DNA from 3 places in the Streptomyces sp. NPDC008001 genome. Region 1 is predicted to be linked to each of the others. Evidence: riboswitches for the same ligand, from Rfam matches in the RefSeq annotation. Region 1 holds a riboswitch; each other region holds the start of a gene.

The links. Region 1 has a riboswitch for cobalamin ahead of metE (5-methyltetrahydropteroyltriglutamate--homocysteine S-methyltransferase). Riboswitches for the same ligand answer to the same signal wherever they lie in the genome.
Region 2: another riboswitch for cobalamin. It lies ahead of ACFZCD_RS14340 (prenyltransferase/squalene oxidase repeat-containing protein); the one in region 1 lies ahead of metE (5-methyltetrahydropteroyltriglutamate--homocysteine S-methyltransferase).
Region 3: another riboswitch for cobalamin. It lies ahead of ACFZCD_RS20470 (HoxN/HupN/NixA family nickel/cobalt transporter); the one in region 1 lies ahead of metE (5-methyltetrahydropteroyltriglutamate--homocysteine S-methyltransferase).

The regions. Positions count from the first base shown of each region.
Region 1 covers NZ_JBIBIZ010000001.1:433,651-435,902, reverse strand. The annotation lists gene ACFZCD_RS01925 (hypothetical protein) at 1-246, opposite strand, end outside; gene ACFZCD_RS01920 (hypothetical protein) at 443-856, shown strand; cobalamin riboswitch at 942-1,152, shown strand; gene metE (5-methyltetrahydropteroyltriglutamate--homocysteine S-methyltransferase) at 1,328-2,252, shown strand, end outside.
Region 2 covers NZ_JBIBIZ010000005.1:40,431-42,682, forward strand. The annotation lists gene ACFZCD_RS14340 (prenyltransferase/squalene oxidase repeat-containing protein) at 1-734, opposite strand, end outside; cobalamin riboswitch at 888-1,030, opposite strand; gene ACFZCD_RS14345 (aldehyde dehydrogenase) at 1,369-2,252, shown strand, end outside.
Region 3 covers NZ_JBIBIZ010000007.1:316,403-318,654, reverse strand. The annotation lists gene ACFZCD_RS20470 (HoxN/HupN/NixA family nickel/cobalt transporter) at 1-838, opposite strand, end outside; cobalamin riboswitch at 869-1,088, opposite strand; gene ACFZCD_RS20465 (FAD-dependent monooxygenase) at 1,203-2,252, opposite strand, start outside.

The DNA.
Region 1 (2,252 bases):
GTCCTGAGGGGAAGGAACGCAGGTGCGCCGGGCGGGAAAGGCCTGGATGCGGGGCGGCCGGGTGTCCGCGACGCAGTCGTCGGCGGTGGCGAACTCCACGGACACGGGGCTCTCTTCCGGCCCCGTGCCCAGGGCGAACACCGTGCCGGTCCCTCCGGAGAACAGCAGCAGGACGGAGACCAGCACGGCGATCGCAGTCCGCATCGCGGACTGCGGCGGCGGCGGCGCGGGGCTCCACAGGGTCACGCACCAAGCGTAATCAGTCAATTACTTTGGGCGCATTCCACCGTTCGGGTGAGGGCGCCGGAGCCGGTGGCGCATCTCCGCGCAAGATCGGGGCACCTGGCCCGTATGGTCGCACAGCCCGCGGCAGAGGACCCGGGCGCGCCGTACGGTCGGAGCAGGGCCTCCCCGCGCACGGCGGCAGCCCCCGAGCACGGCCATGACGGCGATGAAGGAGGAGCAGGTGACGGACGCCCGGGAGAGTGCGGACCACGTCAGCGTGCATCTGACGGACTGCGGCCATCAGGACGCGGGCGCCGTCTTCGGCGTTCTGGAGGCCGCGTTCCCCGAAGCCGGGCCGCCGCGCAGCGAGACCAGCCCGGGCGCCCCGGGCGCGGGCCCCATGATCTGGTGCATGACCGTCGACACCCGGACGCGGCAGGGCGGCGGGGAGCAGCCGGGCGGGGTCCCCCTCTCGGGGACGGTCACGGCCGACCTCTTCGGCGCCGCCGATCCCGTCCGCCAGGTCAAGGAGGAGCTGGAACGGGCCTTCGCCGCCGAGCACCGCGGCCATGTGTCGGGCGAGCACGAGATGGAACTGCGGCTGCGGCTGGGGACGCGAACCGCCTCCTGAGGCACGCTCCTTCGCGCACGTCCACCGTGTCCCACGCCACAGTCCGGTATCCGAACCGGTCTGTCCGTGGCGGTGCCCGGCGTCCTAGAGTGACGGTGCAGCCGGTTCGCCCTGCTCGCCAGGCAGGCGCGTCGCAAGAGGGAACCCGGTGGGAATCCGGGACTGCCCCGCAGCGGTGAGCGGGAACGACCGCCGTCATACGCACTGGACCCGTCCGGGTCCGGGAAGCGACGGCCAGTAGGTGCCATGTGGCGTGCCCGCGAGTCCGAAGACCTGCCGACTGCCCGTGCGCTGCCGAGCGCACGGAGATCCCGGTGACCTCGAGGGCGGGTCGGCGCGCATCAGGCGGGCACGGGCGGCGGCGCACACGCGTTGCGCGTCCCTGTGGTGTCCCGTCCGGTCCGGCGTCCCTTCGCGCCTTCCGTCCGTCCCGGGGTCATGGACGCACGCACACTCGCGAAGGAGAGTTCCGTGACCAGCAAGTCCGCAGCCGCGGCAGCACAGGCCACCGTCCACGGCTACCCCCGGCAGGGCCGGGACCGTGAACTGAAGAAGGCGATCGAGGGGTACTGGAAGGGCCGCGTCACGGCCGGTGCCCTGCGCGACACGGCCGCCGCGCTGCGCCGCACCAACTGGCAGCAGCTCGCAGAGGCCGGGATCCGGGAAGTGCCCACGGGCGACTTCTCGCTCTACGACCACGTCCTGGACACCAGTGTGATGGTCGGTGCGATCCCCGCACGGCACCGCGCGGCCGTCGAAGCCGGTGCCCTCGACGGCTACTTCGCCATGGCCCGTGGCACACAGGATGTCGCGCCGCTGGAGATGACCAAGTGGTTCGACACCAACTACCACTACCTGGTCCCCGAACTCGGTCCCGGCACGGTCTTCACCGCCGACCCCGCCAAGCAGGTCGCGGAGCTGAAGGAGGCCCTCGCCCTCGGTCTGACGGGGCGTCCGGTCCTGGTCGGCCCCGTCACGTACCTGCTGCTGGCCAAGCCCGCGCCCGGCGTCGATCCGGGCTTCGAGCCGCTCACCCTCCTCGACCGGCTGCTGCCGGTGTACGCCGAGGTCCTCGCCGACCTGCGGGCCGCGGGCGCCGCCTGGGTGCAGCTGGACGAGCCCGCCCTGGTGCAGGACCGCTCCCCGGCCGAACTGAACGCCGCCGCCCGCGCCTACCGCGAGCTGGGCGGTCTCGCCGACCGGCCGAAGCTGCTGGTCGCGTCCTACTTCGACCGGCTGGGCGAGGCGCTCCCCGTGCTCGCCAAGGCCCCCGTCGAGGGCCTCGCCCTCGACTTCACCGGCCCGGCCGCCGCCAACCTGGACGACCTGGCGGCCGCCGGGGGGCTGCCCGGCAAGCGGCTCGTCGCCGGCGTGGTCAACGGCCGCAACGTGTGGA
Region 2 (2,252 bases), on a different contig from region 1:
GGCTCGACGACGAAGCCCTTGCCGCGCGTGGCGAGCGCGGCGGCGGCGCTGGCGAGGTTGTCGGCGCGCAGCCCCTTGTCGTCCTTCAGGTACGCGAACGCGCCGCGCTCACCCTCCTTCGCGTCGCAGCCGAGCTGGAAGGTCAGCAGCGTCTCGACGGGGTTCTTGCCGTCCTTGGCCGCCTCCTTGGCCGGGTCCTGGCCGGCCGCGGTGAACGCGCCGAGGGCGATGGAGGTGGAGTTGGCGTCGCTGGGGATGCCGGCCTGGTAGCCCCAGCCGCCGTTGTCGTTCCGGTGCGCCTTGAGCCAGTCCAGGCCCTTCCTGACCGCGTCCGCGCGCCCGCCGGCGGCGGCCAGGCCCTGCACGGCCGCGGCGGTCGCGTCCGTGAACTCGTCCTTCTTCGGGTCGCACGCCTTGCCCGTGTCCGCCCGGTAGCCGGGGAAGCCGCCGTCGGCGCACTGCTGGCCCGTGAGCCAGTCGACCGCCTGCCGGTTCGGGAGGACGCCCGTGGCGCTCTGCGCCATGAGGGCCAGGGACTGCCGGAAGACGCCGTCGAACTTGGGGTCCGCCGTGCCGTAGAGCCCCTGTGCCGGGGACGGGGAGCCGTCGGCGAGGGCGGCGGGGGCCGCGGCCGCGCCCAGGACGGCGGCAGCGGCCAGGACCGCGGCGCCGCGGCGCGCGTGGACGGCGAGGGAGGGGGCCATGGGGTCGTCGTGCCTCTCGGTGGGTGTCACTGCGGGGACCGGCGGACGGGGTGTGCGGACGGGACGTCCGGCCGCGCACGGCCGCCTCCCCGCGGGCTCCGCGCGGTGGCACCGGGCTCGGCTCCGCATACCTCGGCGGTGCCGGCGGACCGGGCGGCACCGCCACGCGGCACGACCGGCTCCGGAAAGCCTGCCGCCTGGCCCGGGTGGTCCGGCTCGTACGGCGGCGCCGGGCGGCGGGCCGTGCTCACGGTTGCGGGTCAGCGCCGGATTTGCACCGGCTTCCCCCGTTCCGAGGCGGGATGAAGTTGTCACGGACACTTTAGCCGGACGGCCTGAAGATCAACCGTCCGGCGGCCCCGCCCTACGGTGCCTGCGGGCCGTTGCCCGCCGTCGCGCGAGCTGCTAAGTGTCTGATGCTGCGTCAGATACGGCGCGCAGGGCGCCGCGGACGCGCGGGAGGCATCCGGACATGAGCCAGGACTTGAACCAGGACCCGCCCCAGGCCACCGCTCAGCACATGGACCCGGACCCGGCCCGGGCCACTCCTCAGGACGTGAACCGAGGCACCCCCCAGGGCGTGCGCGGGGCCACGCCCGGGCAAGCGCACGGGCCGCTCGGTCACGGGCTGATCGAGCACGGGCAGCTCTTCATCGGCGGCGTCATGGCCGACCCGGCCGGCCGCGCCGTCATCGACGTCGTCTCCCCGCACACCGAGGAGGTCATCGGCCGCGTCCCGCACGCCTCGCGCGAGGACGTCGACCGGGCCGTCGCCGCGGCCCGTACGGCCTTCGACTCCGGCGTCTGGGCCGACCGGCCGCTGGCCGAGCGCATCGAAGTCGTCACTCGCATCAAGGACGGCATCGCCGCCCGGCACGAGGAGATCGCCCGGGTCGTCTCCGCCCAGAACGGCTCGCCCTACTCCTGGAGCGTCCTCGCGCAGGCCCTCGGCGCGATGATGGTCTGGGACTGCGCGATCGCCGTCGCCCGCGACCTGCCCTACGAGGAGCGGCGGGCCGGCGCCCTCGGCCCGCTGCTGGTGCGGCGCGAGCCCGTCGGCGTCGTCGCGGCCGTCGTCCCCTGGAACGTCCCGCAGCTCGTGACCGCGGCCAAGCTCGCGCCCGCGCTGCTCACCGGCTGCTCGGTGGTGCTCAAGCCCTCGCCGGAGACGCCCCTGGACGCGTACCTCCTGGCGGAGATCGTCACGGAGGCGGGCCTGCCGGAGGGAGTGCTGTCGATCCTGCCCGCGGAACGGGAGGTCAGCGAGTACCTGGTCGGGCACCCGGGCGTCGACAAGGTGGCCTTCACCGGCTCGGTCGCGGCGGGCAAGCGCGTCATGGAGGTCGCGGCACGCCACCTCACCCGCGTCACCCTGGAGCTCGGCGGCAAGTCCGCGGCCATCGTCCTGCCGGACGCCGACCTGGAGGCGGCCGTCGCCGGCATCGTCCCCACGGCCTGGATGAACAACGGCCAGGCGTGCGTCGCCCAGACGCGCATCCTCGCCCCCCGCTCCCACTACGCCGAACTCGCCGAGCGCCTCGCGGCCGC
Region 3 (2,252 bases), on a different contig from region 1:
GGTTGGAGAACGCCCACTGGTAGGCGAAGTTCATGAACGTGCCGTCCAGGGTGTCGAAGAGGCTCATCCCGGCGGCGAACAGCAGCGGCAGGCACATGATCGCGTACCAGGGCAGGCCGGCGGCGGCGCCGCTCCCCGCCATCACCATCAGCGTGACCTCGGTGGCCGTGTCGAAGCCGAGGCCGAAGAGGAAGCCGAGCGGGAACATCTGCCCGGGGCGGGTGATGGAGCGGGTGAAGCGGCCGAGGATGCGGTTCATGAAGCCCCGCGAGTCCAGGTGCTGCTCCAGCTCGGCCTCGTCGTAGCGGCCCTCGCGCATCGCGCGGAAGACGCGCATGATGCCGGCGAGGGCGACGAGGTTGAGCGCGGCGATGAGGTAGAGGAAGCCGCCGGAGACCGTGGTGCCGACCAGGCCGAGCGTCCGGTGGGTGGTGGACCCCTCGTCCATCAGCTTCCCGGCGAGCCGGGTGCCGCCCGCCACCAGCAGCGTCAGGAGGACCACGACGCCGGAGTGGCCGAGCGCGAACCAGAAGCCGACCGACACCGGGCGCTTGCCGTCGGCCATCAGCTTGCGGGTGGTGTTGTCGATGGCGGCGATGTGGTCGGCGTCGAAGGCGTGCCGCATGCCGAGGGTGTAGGCGGTGACGCCGAGGCCGGCGCCGTAGACCTGGGAGCCGACGGTGTAGTGGCCGGGGGCGACGAGCAGGTAGAGCACGCCGAACGCGACGACGTGCAGGGCGGCGACGACGGCCAGCAGGCCGGCGGTCCGCACGGTGTCCTGGCGGCGCCAGTGGAAGGCGGCCGCGGGGCCGCCGGGAGAATCGGTGGGTCGGGACATCTTGGGTTGAACGCTCCAGCACCTCGTGGACCATTTGCGAGATGCCGTGGCCGGTCTCCTGGCTTACGGGTCCGTTCGCGCCCGTCCCCGCCTTCCCGGCAGCCGGCTGCGGCCAGTGGCTCCGCGCGCCGTGGGGCGGCGCGCGGAACGGGACGGTCACTCCCCGATCACAGTGGCGAGGGCCGCTCCGGACTGGGACCTCGACGGTCCTTCACCGGTCTTCCCGAACACCACGGCCGGGTCACTGTAACGCTCGGGGGGCCTTGACGCGAAGGTTCCGCAGCTGCGAGGAGTTTGCAGCTGCCGGGGGCGGGGTGGGGGAGCACGACCTGGGGAACGGTGCGCCGTCCCGGCCGGGCCGGGGTCAGGCCTCCCGCGGGCCGTCCAGCGCGCGGCCGCCGAAGCTGCCCTCGCCCTCGGACGCCTCCTGCCACCAGGCCTCCAGGGCGGCCTGGTCCATGCCCGCCCACACGGGCGTGGCCCGCACCTGCGCCCGGCCGAGCCGGCGGCCGAGGTCCACCACCGCGCGGCCGGCGGGCGACCGCGCGGCGTCGTAGGCCGCCACGGCCTCCGCCCAGCTCCCGGCGGAGGCCAGGCAGCGCTCCAGCACCGCGGCGTCCTGCAGCGCCTTGACCGCCCCGCTCCCGGAGTGCGGCCGGGCGACGGCGGCCGCGTCGCCGACGAGCACGAGCCGGCCTTCCCCGTAGTGCGGCACGCACAGGTCGTAGACGGGCTGGACGTAGGTGGCGTCCTTGGGCGTGCGCCGGACGACCTCCTGCCAGTACGGCGGGAAGTGCGCGTCGACGACGGCCCGGTGCTGGTCCGTCAGCGCGTCGGGCACCTCGCCCGGCGGCAGGCCGGCCGCGTCCTTCAGGGACAGGCCGTGGGCCGGGTCGGCGGGCACGGCGTAGAAGACCCAGTTGGCGCCGGTGCCGGTGCCGCCCGGCCCCGGGATGCGGTAGACGATCATGTGGCCGCCGGGGAAGGCGACGGTGGCCGCCTCGTCGCGCGCCCACGCGCCGGGCGGGCCGGGCAGTTCCTCCTCCGGGAGCACGCCGCGCCACGCCAGGTATCCGGCGTAACCGGGCACCGTCGCGTCCCGGGTTGCGGCCCGGACGACGGAGCGGTACCCGTCGGCGCCGACCACGAGGTCGAACCGCTCCTCGCGGCCGCCGGCGAAGCGCAGCACGGCCCCGTCCGGCCCGGGCAGCACCTCTTCGACCGCCGTCCCGCGCTCGTAGGCGACGGAGGAGGGTATCCGCGCCCGCAACCCCTGCCAGAGCGACCCCCAGTTGTACGAACGGAACCCGAACGGCAGCGTCCCGATCCTCCGTCCGGCCCTGTCCGCGCCCTCCCGGACGATCCAGGGGCGCGAGGCCAGCCGCACCCAGGGGACGGCCGGGTCGAGGTGCCC